Regions from separate parts of the Spirillospora sp. NPDC047279 genome, predicted to be linked through region 1. Evidence: riboswitches for the same ligand, from Rfam matches in the RefSeq annotation. Region 1 holds a riboswitch; the other holds the start of a gene.
What was found. A riboswitch is a leader RNA that binds a small molecule or an ion and turns the genes downstream of it on or off. The one in region 1 is predicted to bind S-adenosylmethionine.
Positions count from the first base shown of each region.

Region 2: linked by a shared signal. The riboswitch ahead of thrC (threonine synthase) and the one ahead of ABZ810_RS27345 (aminotransferase class V-fold PLP-dependent enzyme) in region 1 are both predicted to bind S-adenosylmethionine.

Region 1 covers NZ_JBEYUA010000011.1:55,278-61,868, reverse strand. The annotation lists gene ABZ810_RS27355 (transglycosylase domain-containing protein) at 165-3,008, shown strand; gene ABZ810_RS27350 (hypothetical protein) at 3,113-3,496, opposite strand; SAM riboswitch class IV at 3,547-3,662, shown strand; gene ABZ810_RS27345 (aminotransferase class V-fold PLP-dependent enzyme) at 3,708-5,099, shown strand; partial or broken gene ABZ810_RS27340 (SseB family protein) at 5,291-6,591, shown strand, end outside.
Region 2 covers NZ_JBEYUA010000035.1:12,253-18,843, forward strand. The annotation lists gene ABZ810_RS46685 (hypothetical protein) at 1-26, opposite strand, end outside; gene ABZ810_RS46690 (MoaD/ThiS family protein) at 228-506, opposite strand; gene thrC (threonine synthase) at 546-1,793, opposite strand; SAM riboswitch class I at 1,810-1,951, opposite strand; gene ABZ810_RS46700 (cation diffusion facilitator family transporter) at 2,237-3,247, opposite strand; gene ABZ810_RS46705 (trehalose-6-phosphate synthase) at 3,343-4,806, shown strand; gene ABZ810_RS46710 (sulfotransferase) at 4,904-5,920, opposite strand; gene ABZ810_RS46715 (RNA polymerase sigma factor) at 6,081-6,591, opposite strand, start outside.

The sequences.
Region 1 (6,591 bases):
GTTGTTCGTAAAGAGAGTTCCCGTTCCAGCGGAGAGATCAGCCACGACAACCGTACGGCGGCTCTGATCGTCCTCTAATGGGAAGTCCTGGGAGAGTGCAGTGATCGGCCGAAACCACGAATCCCCTCGGGTATCGTCGGTAACGAAAGAATCACGGGGGGCTAGTGAGCAGTAAGGGAAAGAGCCCGGAGGGCGGCAAGCCCACCGGGCCCGACGACGTGAATCCCGACAAGGACGCCGAACCGTCGGCGACCGTGGCCGTGTCCGAGAGCGAATCCGCGTCGGCGTCCACGCCCGCGACCAACGGCGAGAGCAACGGCAGGAGCGACGCGTCCGCGGACGAGGTCGCCGGGACCGCCGCCGCGACCGGAGCCACCGACGAGGCCCGGTCCACGGACGACGCCACGGACGACGCCACGGACGTGGCCGCGAACGAGCCCGACGCCGACGGCGGCGCCGAGGTTCCGGCCAAGGCCGAGGCCAACGGCGACACCGACACGGCCGACGCCGCGAGCAAGGCCGAGCCTGCCGCGCCCGCCGCCAAGGCCGAGGCTCCCGGCAAGGCCGAGGCACCCGGCAAGGCTGAGGCAGCCGGTGAGGCAGGGCCGCCGGACAAGGCCGAGCCCGCGAGCCAGGCCGAGACTCCCGGCGAGACTGAGACTCCCGGCACAGCTGAGGCCGCCGGTGAGGCCGAGGCCCCGAGCAAGACCGAGACCGCCGGTGAGGCCGGGGCTCTGGGCATGGCCGCCGCGGCCACGACTCCGGTCGGCGGTACCGGCAAGGCCGAGGTCGCGAGCAAGGCCGAGCCAGCCGCCAAGGCGGGCGGCGCGGGCAAGGACGGCGGCGCGGAAGGCGCGGGCGGCGCGGGCAAGGGCGGCGGCTCGGGGAAGAAGCAGCGCAGCCGGCCCGCCCGGTACGCGCGGCGGGCCGCGTTCACGGTGCTCGGGCTGATCGGCTTCGGCATCGCCGCGTTCGCGATCGCCTACCTGTTCACGCCGGTCCCGTCGCCGCAGGAGTCCGCGGTGGCGCAGGGGCCGAGCTTCTACTACGCCGACGGCAAGAGCCTGATCGCCAAGACCGGCACCAACCGGGACGCCGTCGAGCTCGGCAAGGTGCCCGAGAACGTGCGGGCCGCGGTGATCGCGGCCGAGAACCGCAGCTTCTACGAGGACCCCGGCGTCTCGGTGAAGGGCACGGTGCGGGCGTTCTGGTCCACGGTGAGCGGCGAGCAGCTCCAGGGCGGCTCCACCATCACCCAGCAGATGGTCCGCAACTACTACGGCGGGATCGGCACCGAACGCTCCGTCTTCCGCAAGCTCAAGGAGATCATGGTCTCCCTGAAGGTCGGGCGGGAGAAGGACAAGGACTGGATCCTCGAGCAGTACCTCAACACGATCTACTTCGGCCGTGACGCGTACGGCATCCAGGCCGCGGCCAAGGCCTACTACGGCAAGGACGTCAGCAAGCTGAACGCGGCGGAGGGCGCCTACCTCGCCGCGGCGATCCAGCAGCCGACGCCGTTCGGCAACCCGACGTCGACGCGCCGCCCGGCCGCCGAGGCGCGCTGGCAGGCCGTGCTCGGCAACATGGTCCGCGACAACGCGATCACGTCCGCCGAGGCGGCGCAGATGACGTTCCCCGTCCCGGACAAGCAGAAGATCACCGACGTCCTCAAGGGCCAGAACGGCTACATGGTCAACGTGGCCAAGAAGGAGCTCCTGGAGCGCCGCGGCTACACCGAGGACGAGATCAACCGCGGTGGGCTGAAGGTCGTCACCACGTTCGACAAGAACCTGATGAACGCCGCCAAGGAGGCGGTGAAGTCCAACGCCCCCAGCGGCATGAGCAAGAAGATCCGCACCGGGCTGGTGTCGGTCGACCCGAAGACCGGCCAGGTGGTGGCGTTCTACGGCGGCCGTGACTACCTCGACGAGGCGGGCAGCAGCGCGTTCTGGGACCTGGCGCAGGCCGGGTCGGGCTTCAAGCCGATCGCGCTGGCCGCCGCCCTCGACAACGGCAAGTCGTTGTCGGACTCCTACGACGGCAGCTCGCCGCAGTACTTCAGCGGTCACCCCGTACGGAACGACAGCAACAGCCAGTTCGGCACCATCAACCTGGTGACGATGACGCAGAACTCGGTCAACACCGCGTACGTCAACCTCGGCCGCGACATCGGCAACGACAAGATCGCCGAGATGGCGGAGAAGATGGGCATCCCGGCGTCCCAGATGACGTCGGCGCAACGTTCGGCCGCCACGTTCCCGCTGGGCGTCATCTCGGTGCACCCGGTGCAGCAGGCCGGGGTCTACTCCACGTTCGCGTCCGAGGGCGTCTACCGCGCGCCCTACACGGTCAAGTCGGTCAGTGACGTCAAGGGCGACGAGAAGGACTTCACCGAGAAGGGCAAGCGCGCGTTCACCCCTCAGGTCGCGCGGGACGCCACGTACGCGATGAGCAAGGTCGTCCAGAACGGCACGGGCACGGGCGCGCAGCTGTCCGACGGCCGCGACGTGGCGGGCAAGACCGGCACGACCGACGAGGGCCGGGCGATCTGGTTCAACGGCTTCATCCCGCAGATGGCGACGTCGGTGGCGATGTTCCGCAGCGACGGCAAGCCGCTGTCGATCCCGGGGTACGGGGTGTACGGCGGCCAGCTGCCGGCGCAGATCTGGAACTCGTACATGTCCGACGCCGTCAACATCAAGAACTTCGACATCAAGGAGTTCGGCAAGCCGTCGGAGTTCACCGGCGGCTACGACGGCACGCCCGGCAACCGTTCGTCGGACATCCCGTCGGCCCCGCCGTCCAACAACACCCCGACGCGGCCGACGCAGCCGACGGACCCGGGCACGCAGGACCCGGATCCGCCGACGGGAGGTCCCGGCGACCCGCCCACCGAGCCGACGGAGCCGGGCGACCCCGACGACCCCGGCGACCCGGACGATCCGGGCGGCGGAGGCGGCGGTGGCGGAGGCGGGAATCTGCTGCGGCCCAACGCCGACGGATAGCCGTTCCGCCGGACGCCGGAAACGCTGATCGCGACGAGAAAGGGAGCTCGGCCCACCGGCCGGGCTCCCTTTTCGTACGGGTCGTCAATAACGCCGCGGGAGTTTCAGGAACAGGCCTTGCCGATCCGGTCCGGCGTGCCGGACATGGCGGAGTTGAGTTGTGCGGCGTCGCCCGTTCCGACACTGGCCGCGGCCGTGCGCAAGCGCTTCACCTCGTCGTCGAGCGCCTGCTTGAGTTCTTTCTTCTCGGCCTTCTTGGCGAGCGCGTCGATTCGCCCGGCGAGTTGTTCGGTGGCCTGTTTCCATTGCGCCGAATCGTCCGCCGACGCCACTCTCACCTGGGCGATGTACTGCTGGTAGGCCTGCTTGGTGTCGCCGCAGATCTGGCCGGTGTTGCCGTTCCCGCCCAGCAGCCCGCACGCGCCCAGGCCGAGGAGCAGCGCCCCGCTCCCGGCGGCGGCCCGCGCCGCCCGTGCCCCGTTTCGCATCGCACCCTCCCGCTTGATCCCCGCAAGTATCCGCATATACTTCCGCACTAGGTCATGAGTGCCAGCGTCAAGCCCCGGCTTGCTGGCCGGCAACCCTTCGTCCGCGATGGGGTGCCCCGGGTGAAGACCGGGCCGTGCGCGACACCGCGTGCGGCAAGCGCGGGCCCCGGCCGATGCCTTGAGGGTCCATGGATCCCGAAAGGTCTTCCGCATGCACGCCGCCACGCTCGTCCCCTCCACCTCCACCTCCACCTCTGACTCCGGCTCCGCCGCGCCCGTTCCGTCCAGCCGTACGCGGCGCCCCGCCGCGGTGGCGGCGGCCCCCGCACGGCCGGCGCCGCTCAGCGTCGTCGGAGCGGACGCGCAGGTCCCGCTGAACGACGGCCGCAGCGTCGGCTACGCCAACCTCGACTACGCGGCGAGCGCGCCCTGTCTGGAGGCGGTGCAGGAGGCCATCACCCGCGCACTGCCGTACTACAGCAGCGTCCACCGCGGCGCCGGATACGCGTCCCAGGTGACCACCGAGGCGTACGAGAGGGCGCGCGAGACCGTGCGGTCGTTCCTGGGCGCCTGGTCGCGCGACGCGGTCGTCTTCACCCGCAACACCACCGACGCGATGAACCTCCTCGCCCACGCCGTCCCGGCGGGCACCACCGTCGTGGTCTTCGAGACCGAGCACCACGCCACCCTGCTCCCGTGGAAGCGCGCGGTGCGGCTGCCCGCGCCCGCGAGCCCGGCCGAGGCGGTCTCGGCCGCCGACCGGGCGCTCGCCGAGGCCCCTGGGGGCCCGCGGCTGCTGGTCGTGACGGCCGCCTCGAACGTGACCGGCGAGGTGTGGCCGATCGCCGACCTGGCGGACGTCGCGCACCGCCACGGCGCCCGCATCGCCGTCGACGCCGCACAGCTCGTCCCGCACCGGCCGATCGACATGACCGCGCTCGACCTGGACTACGTGGCCTTCTCCGGCCACAAGCTGTACGCGCCGTTCGGCGCCGGCGTGCTCGCCGGCCGCGCCGACTGGCTGCGCGCCGCCGGGCCGTACCTCAAGGGCGGCGGCGCCAGCGCCGCGGTGTCCGACCGCGGCGACACCGCGCGGTGGTCCGCGGACGCGGCGCAGCGCCACGAGGCCGGAACCCCCAACGTCCTCGGCGTGATCGCGCTCGCCGCCGCCTGCGAGGCCCTGGCGGGTGCCGGCTGGGAGAGCCTCGCCGCCCAGGAGGAACGGCTGCTGGCCCGGCTGCGGCGCGGGCTCGCCGCGATCCCCGGTGTGCGCGAACTCACTCTGTGGGAAGGCCCTAACCCCCGGGTCGGAATAGTGTCCTTCGTCGTGGACGGCTGGAACGCGCGCGATGTGGCGCTTACGCTGTCGGGTGACTACGGGATCGGCGTCCGGGACGGAAAATTCTGCGCTCATCCGTTCGTCCACCACCTGCTGGGCGCCCCGGCGACCGGCCAGGAGGACGAGGGTGCCAAGGGTGAGGGCGGGTGCGGGGGTGGACAGTCCTCGGCGGTGCGCGCGAGCTTCGGCGTCGGCACCACCGACGAGCACGTCGACCGGCTGCTGGAGGCCCTCGCACGCGTCGCGGGAGAGCCGCGCGGCTGACGCTCCGGCGTGTCCGCGCTGCCGTCCGGCCGGCCCTCGCAGAAGGATGGGCCGGTCGGCGCCGGGTCTCGTCCACAGACCGCCGATCGGGCGCTTTGGTCCTGTTCGCCCATGTAGCGTAGGCAGGTCCGTAAGTTGCCCGCCGGGGCCCGCGGGGCAGGTTCGCAGGTCGCGGGTACAGGGGCGGCGGGATGGGTAAGCGCAGCAAGACACAGGGGGTGGCAACCGTGGCCGACGCGTGGCGACCCACGTCGGATCTCGAGCGCCGGCTGCATGAGGCGGTGCGTACCGGGGACCAGGAGACGTACTTCCGGCTGCTCGCGGAGAGCGAGCTGGTGATCCCCGTACCACCGGACCTGATCGACGACGTTCTCGCCAACGAGGCCCAGCCGACGTGGCCGACCCAGGACGAGGACGGGCGCACCCACGTGCTCGTCTACACCTCGCCCGCGTCGATGCGCGTCTGCCTCGGACCGGCGTACCAGCACTTCCTGAAGCTCAAGTTCGCCGACCTGGCGGACGCCTGGCCCGACCCCCGCTGGTGGCTGGCCATCGACGCGCCCGCCCACGGCGCCGCCGGCCACGCCGCGCCGATCCCCATCGAGGGACGGCTGCCCGCGTGGTTCATCAAGCAGCTCGGCGAGGGCGACACCAAGCCCCCCATGGCCGGCCGCCCCGCCATGGGCGCCCCCGACCCGGCGTCCGCCAACTCGGCGGGCAACCCCGCCGCGGGCCCGGGCACGTCCCACGGCGACGCCCCCGCGCCACCCGGCGGCGGCGCGCACGCCGCTCCCCCCACCCCCGCCGAGGGCGCCCACGCCGCCCCCAGCGGACACGATCTTGGCGGCGGCCACGCCGCACCCGGCGAGCTCGCCGCTCCTGGCCAGCACGCCGCACCCGGCAGCGGACCCGCGTCTGGCGGCCACGCCGCGTCACAGGACCCCGGTGCACCCCAGCAGCCCGCCGCCGCTTCGGCAACGCCCCCGCCCCCGCCCCCGGACGCGACCCTGACCGACCTTCCGGCGGTCACCGACGCCGCCCTGGCGGGCACGCCCCCGACCGCGGGACCGCCGCAGCCCGCACCCCCGGACGCCCCCGGCGGCCCGGCGGATTCCCTGGTCGCCCCCACGAGCGGTGGCGAGCCCGCGACCAGCGGCCCGTCCCCCGACGAGACGCTGGTCGACACCCCGGCCGTGACGGACGACGTTCCCTGGGAGGAGCTCCAGGATCAGCACAAGGAGCTTCCGCGCCAGCAGCGCCGGCAGGACTTCCGTCCGGCGAACGACGTCGAGCGCGAGCTGCTCCGTGCCGCCGCGCAGAACGATCACGATCTCTTCCTGCAGACGCTGGCGGACGCCGAGGTGCTCCTGCCCATCCCAGAGGACATGGACTACAGCCTCCGTCCGGGGCGCCAGGGCTTCCCCTGGCAGACGGGCGAGGCCGACGGCGCCCCGTTCGTGCCGATGTTCACCTCTCCCGAGCGGCTCATCGA
Region 2 (6,591 bases), on a different contig from region 1:
CCCGCGACGTCCTCCGCTATCCCCATGCTCGCCCTTTACCCGATCTATCAGGACAAAAGCACACGATCGGGAGGTGATGGCGACGGGACGGGACACGATCCGGCCCGCCGTCCTTCGCGGATGGCGAGCCGGGAACGAGCAGGGAACAGGCAGGCGACGAGCGCGGAACGGGCCGGTGACCGCCGGACGGCGCGCCGGGGGCCGCCCGCGCGCGCCGGCCGTCCGGGTCAGCCGCCGGCGACCGCCGGGATGATGGAGATCTGGGAGCCCTCGGGGGTCGGGGTGTCCAGGCCCTCGGCGAAGCGCACGTCCTCGTCGCCCACGTACACGTTGACGAAGCGGCGGATCTTGCCGTTGTCGTCGAGGATGCGGGCGGCGATGCCGGCGTGGCCGGCGTCCAGGTCGGCGACCACCGCGCGCAGGGTGTCGCCCTCGGCCTTCACCTCGGACTCGCCGCCGGTGTAGGTGCGCAGGATCGTCGGGATGCGCACAGAGACCGTGCTCATGTCACTTACTCCTCTGGAACGGGTCGGACGAGGACGTCGTCAGGCGATGCCGGCGGCGCGGAAGGCGTCGAGGGACGGGGCGATGTTGGCGGTCGGGGCGACCACCGGCGCGATCGCGTCCAGGGTCTTGAGGCCGTCGCCGGAGTTGATGATCACGGTCTCGGCGGACGGGTCGAGCACGCCGGACTCGGTGAGCTTCTTCAGCACGCCGACGGTCACGCCGCCCGCGGTCTCGCCGAAGATGCCCTCGGTGCCGGCCAGCAGCCGGATGCCCTCGATGACCTGCTCGTCGGTGACGTCCTCGATCGAGCCGTTGGTGCGGCGGACGACGTCGAGCACGTACGGCCCGTCGGCGGGGTTGCCGATGGCCAGCGACTTGGCGATGGTGTCCGGCTTGACCGGGCGGACCACGTCGTGCCCGGCCTTGAACGCGGCGGACACCGGGTCGCAGCCCGCGGCCTGCGCGCCGAACACGCGGTAGGGCTTGTCCTCGACGAGCCCGAGCTTGATGAGCTCCTGGAACGCCTTGTCGATCTTGGTGAGCTGGGAGCCGGACGCGATCGGGATCACGATCTGGTCGGGCAGCCGCCAGCCGAGCTGCTCGGCGATCTCGTAGCCCAGGGTCTTGGAGCCCTCGGCGTAGTAGGGCCGCACGTTGACGTTGACGAACGCCCAGTCGTCCTGCTCGCCGGCGATCTCCGAGGCGAGCCGGTTGACGTCGTCGTAGTTGCCGTCGACCGTCACGAACGTGCCGCCGTACACCGCGGTCGTGATGATCTTCTGGGACTCCAGGTTGGACGGCACGAAGACGGCGCTGCGGATGCCGGCGCGGGCGGCGGCCGCGGCCACCGCGTTCGCCAGGTTGCCGGTGGACGGGCAGGCCAGCACCTTGAAGCCGAGCTCGCGGGCGGCGGCCAAGGCCACCGCGACGACGCGGTCCTTGAAGGAGTGGGTCGGGTTGCCGCTGTCGTCCTTCACCCACAGCCGCTGGAGGCCGAGCGACTCGGCCAGCTGGTCGGCGCGCACGAGGCGGGTCAGGCCCGGCTCGATGTTGGGCGTGTCGGCGACGTTCCCGGGAACGGGCAGCAGACCGCGGTAACGCCAGATGTTGCGGGGGCCCGCCTCGATCGAGGCACGAGTGACGTCGCCGAACTCGTACTTGATCTCGAGCGGGCCGAAACACTCTTCGCAGGCGTAGTAGGGACCCAGATCGCGGGTGTCGCCGCATTCGCGGCAGACGAGTCCGGTAGCGGGTCCGAGGTCGGTGGTGGCAGGCGTGAGTGCCATGAGAGCGAGGCCTTTCTCCCCATCTTCCCTGTGCCGCCTTGGTCACAGGCCGGAGTTGGCACCATCTCCTGGCCGGCCTCGCAGGATCGCGAGCGCGCACTGACCAGGTGGTTGCCGGGGCTTCGCAGGGCCGGTCCCTCCACCCCTCTGGATGAGCGTTATTCAGTTGTGTCGGGGGTTGAGCTGGAAGACCGGCCCGATGGCCGCTGTGCTCCCTGCACCCCTCTGGATGAGCGTTATTCAGTTGTGTCGGGGGTTGAGCTGGAAGACCGGCCCGATGGCCGCTGTGCTCCCTGCACCCCTCTAGATGAGCGTTATTCAGTTATGTATGTGCAAGTGAGCCCGGTTGTAGTTTCGGGCTACATGCGTGACTTTACATGATCTGACCGGATGCCAGACAGCCGGATCTCACCGGATGAGACATTACCCACCCGCCCCCGAGATCACCCTGACCTGCCGGCCACACCCGACCATCCTTCCTGGTCGGCCTGGTGGCGGCGCCGTCGGCCTCGGCCCCGCGGGGGCGGCCCGGTCTGGCGTTCCTGGGTCGGGTCCAGGAAGACATGGCGGACGATCTCCAGGCGTTCGCGCAGCAGGCGATCGATCTCTTCGGCGGTGTCCTCGGCCTGGTCCGCGCTGATGTCGTCGGAGAAGTGCACCTTGGCCGCGACCAGCAGGTCGTCCGGGCCGAAGTGCATGGTGAGCAGCTCGTCGATCCCGGTCACCCCGGGCGCCGACGTGATCACCTCGCTGATCACGCGCTGGTCGGCGGGGTCGGCGGCCTGGCCGATGAGCAGCGAACGGCTGTCGCGGCCGAGCGCGAACGCGACCACGACCAGCAGCAGGCCGATCAGGATCGACGCCAGGCCGTCCCAGAACGACGATCCGGTGACCTCCCGCAGCGTCAGGCCGGTGGCGGCGATGATCAGACCGATCACGGCGGCGCTGTCCTCGAAGAGCGCCGCCTTGAACGTCACGTCCGGCGTCTTGCGGACGTGCTCCATCAGGTCCCGGCCGTTCTCGCGCACCTCCGCGCGGGCCTGCGAGTACGCCCGGATCCAGGAGGCTCCCTCGAGCACGAACGCCAGCCCGAGCACGGCGAACGCGAGCCAGACCTGCTCGCCGCCCTTCTCGTGGCCACTGATCGTCAGGATGCCCTCGAAGATCGAGTATCCGGCGCCGGCGACGAAGATGCCGAACGCGGCGAGCAGCGACCAGAAGTAGCGCTCGTTGCCGTAGCCGAACGGGTGCCGCCGGTCCGGCGGGCGTTTGCTGCGCTGCAACGACGCGAGCAGGAACCCCTGGTTGAGGGTGTCTCCCACCGAGTGGGCCCCCTCCGCCAGCATCGCGGACGATCCCGCGAACGCACCGGCGATCAGCTTGGTGATCGCCAGGATCAGGTTCGCCGCACCCGCGACGAGCACCGTTTTCTTGGTCTCCTCCGGCCGCCCCATCCGCTCCGTCTACCCGTGCGGAGGTGACGAACACCTCCGACCGTTTCACCTGGGTCACTTTGATCTCGCCGTACACCAACTGAGACCCTTTCGGTATGAGCCAAGTGCTGGTGGCGTCCAACCGTGGCCCGGTCTCGTTCTCCATGTCCGACGAAGGCACGCTCTCCATGCGGCGGGGCGGGGGCGGCCTGGTGTCAGGACTCGCCGCGGTGACCGGCGGCCCCGGCCGCCCGGCCCGCGAGCCGGCGCCGGATGTGCTGTGGGTGTGCGCGGCGCTCGGCGAAGCCGACCGCGCGGCGGCGCGGCAGGCCCCGGACGGGCGGCTGGACGAGGCGGGCCACGACACCGGCGGCGCGGCCGTGCGGATGCTCGACATCCCGGCCGCGACGTTCCATCGCGCGTACAACGCCATCGCCAACTCGACCCTGTGGTTCGTCCACCACCTGCTGTACGACACCCCGAGGGCCCCGCACTTCGACGCCAGGGCGCGCCGTGACTGGCAGTCGTACGAGGCCTACAACGCCGCGTTCGCCGACGCCCTGGCTCGCGACGCCGCGCCGGGCGCCAAGGCCGCCATCCAGGACTACCACCTGTCGCTGGCACCGCAGATGTTGCGCGAACGGCGGCCCGACCTGAAGATCGTTCACTTCTCGCACACGCCCTGGGCGCCGCCGGAGTACTTCCGGCTGCTGCCCGACGACATCGGCACGCAGGTCCTGGAGGGCATCCTCGGCGCCGACCACGCCGGTTTCCTCACCTCGCGGTGGGCGGCGGCGTTCCTCGACTGCTGCGAGCAGCTCCTGCCGGGGGCGCGCGTCGACCGTGCCGCCTGCACGGTCACCAGGGCCGGGCACACGACCCGGGTGGGCGTGCACGGCCTGGGCGTCGACGGCGAGTCGCTGCGGCACCGCGCCGCCGAACCGGACGTGGTGGCGCGCGCGGAGGCGCTGCGCGAGCAGGTCGGCGACCGGAAGCTGATCGTGCGGGTCGACCGCACGGAGCTCTCCAAGAACATCGTCCGCGGCCTCGCCGCGTACCGCGAGATGCTCACCAACCATCCCGAATGGCGCGGCCGCGTCGTCCACCTGGCGTTCGCCTACCCTTCCCGGCACGACCTGCCGGAGTACCGCGAGTACACGGCGGCGGTGCAGCGGATGGCGGAGCAGATCACCGACGAGTTCGGGACCGCCGAGTGGGAGCCGCTGATCCTCCAGGTGAACGACGACTTCCCGCGTTCGCTGGCCGCCTACGGGCTGGCCGACGTCCTGGTGGTCAACCCGATCAGGGACGGCATGAACCTCGTGGCCAAGGAGGGCCCCGTGCTCTCCGAGGGCGGCTCGGCGCTGGTGTTGTCCCGCGAGGCCGGCGCCGCCGCCGAGCTCGGCGACCACGCGCTGATCGTCAACCCGTACGACGTCTCGCAGACCGCCGAGACGATGCACCAGGCGCTGCTGATGCCGGCCGAGGAACGTGCCGCGCGCTGCGCCCGCCTGACCGCCGCGGCGACCGCGCTTCCGCCGCAGCGGTGGTTCGCCGACCAGCTGGCCGCCCTCGACTGACCGGCACCTGGCGGGGCCGGCGGGGCCGTTGGTACGTGGCGGGTCCGGCGCCTTGCCATCAGGCGTTCACCGAACCCGCCACGAGCGGGCGGCCCGCTCAGGTGAGCGCGGCGGACTCGGCCGTGTCGGCCGTCAGCAGGCACTCGACCGGACCGGGCTCGTACCGGCGCTGCCAGCGGTCGCGCAGGTCCTTCTTGCGCTGCGACATGCGCCGGTGGGCGGCCGTCTTGGCGAACTTGCCGAGCATCGCCGGGCTGGGCTTGGGCGCGCCGCTGAGCTCGTAGCCGTAGTCGGCCAGCCGCTCACCGAACGCCGACTCCGCCAGGCCGATCTCCCACGGCTCCAGGCGCTTGGACCACGCGCCGACCCGGCCGGACGTGACGGCGGTGTGGGTGCGGTCGTGCCACCGCTTCTGCGGCGGAACGGTCAGCTTGGCGATGTCCTGCGGCGCCGTCATCGCCGGGTCGAACTCCTCGCCCAGGAACGCGCACAACCCCGAGAGTTCCCCGGCCGGGTCCGCCACGAGCCGCTCGTACTGAAGCTCGTAGTACGACTCGGGGCCGAGATCGGTCGCGTACCGCCGCCCGTAGTCGATCGCCTCGCGCCACGCGGAGATCGCGTGGTTGACGTCGAGCTTGTACCAGGGCATCTCCTTGAGAGACCCGACACAGTCGCGGCCGTCCCGGATGAGGTGGACGAACTGCGCGTCCGGCCACATCCGCAGCAGCGTGGGCACGTGCTTGAAGTAGCTCGGCCGCTTGTCGCCCCAGCGGGGCTTGCCGAACTTGCGGGCGTACGCGCGGAACACGATGCCCAGCGCCGAGCCCATCGTGGGCGGGCCGTCGACGATCTCGTCCACCACCTGCGCGGCGTCGAGACCGAGGTCCTTGAACTTGGTCTCCTTGCGGCCGGTGATCCACTCCCCCAGCGCGCGTCTGTTGGCGCTGTCGCGGAGGTCCCCGAATTCGCACCGGGCCGTGTAGGCGGGGAGCAGGAACCGGGTCTCGGCCGGGATCGCGATCCGCTGGTGCGAGTGCAGCATGAGCTGCAGCAGTGTCGTCCCCGACCGCGGGCATCCGATGACGAAGATGGGCCGGTCGGCTTGGGAAGCCATGCCTGATGACATGCAGGGAATGCTGGCCGAGCCGCCCCTGCGGCACATTGCGTCTAGCTGCACGCTTGCCGAGGCATTACCGATGCTTGACGGCCACCGACCACCCCCATACCAACCCTGTACACAGTGGCTGGCATGCCGCCCTCGTGGCGGCCGGAGATCAGGTGTAGGACTCGCCCAGCGTCTGGCGGACCTGCTTGCGGGCCTCGTGGATGCGCGACTTGACCGTGCCGAGGGGCAGCTTGAGCTGCTCGGCGATCTCCGCGTACTCCAGCTGGGAGACGTCGCGCAGGACCAGAGCCTGGATCAGGTCGGGCTTGCGGGCCTCGAGGTCCTCCATCGCGTCGAGGATGTCGACCCGCGACCCGGCGATGACGCTGGTGCGGCGGGGGTCGGGACGCTGCTGGGGCAGCTCGCCCGCCTGCTCCACCGACCGGCGCTTGAGCGAGCGGTAGGTCGAACGTGCCGAATTGGCGACCACCACGTGCAGCCACGTGCTGAACCGCGACCGCCCCTCGAACCGGTGGATGTTGCGCGCCACCTGGAGGAGCGCGTCCTGGCAGGCCTCCTCCGCGTCCTGCCGGCAGGGCAGAAAACGTGAGCTGTGTCTCAGGACGTCAGGCTCGATCACCCGCAGCAGCTCGTTGAGGGCCGCTTGATCCCCCTGTGCC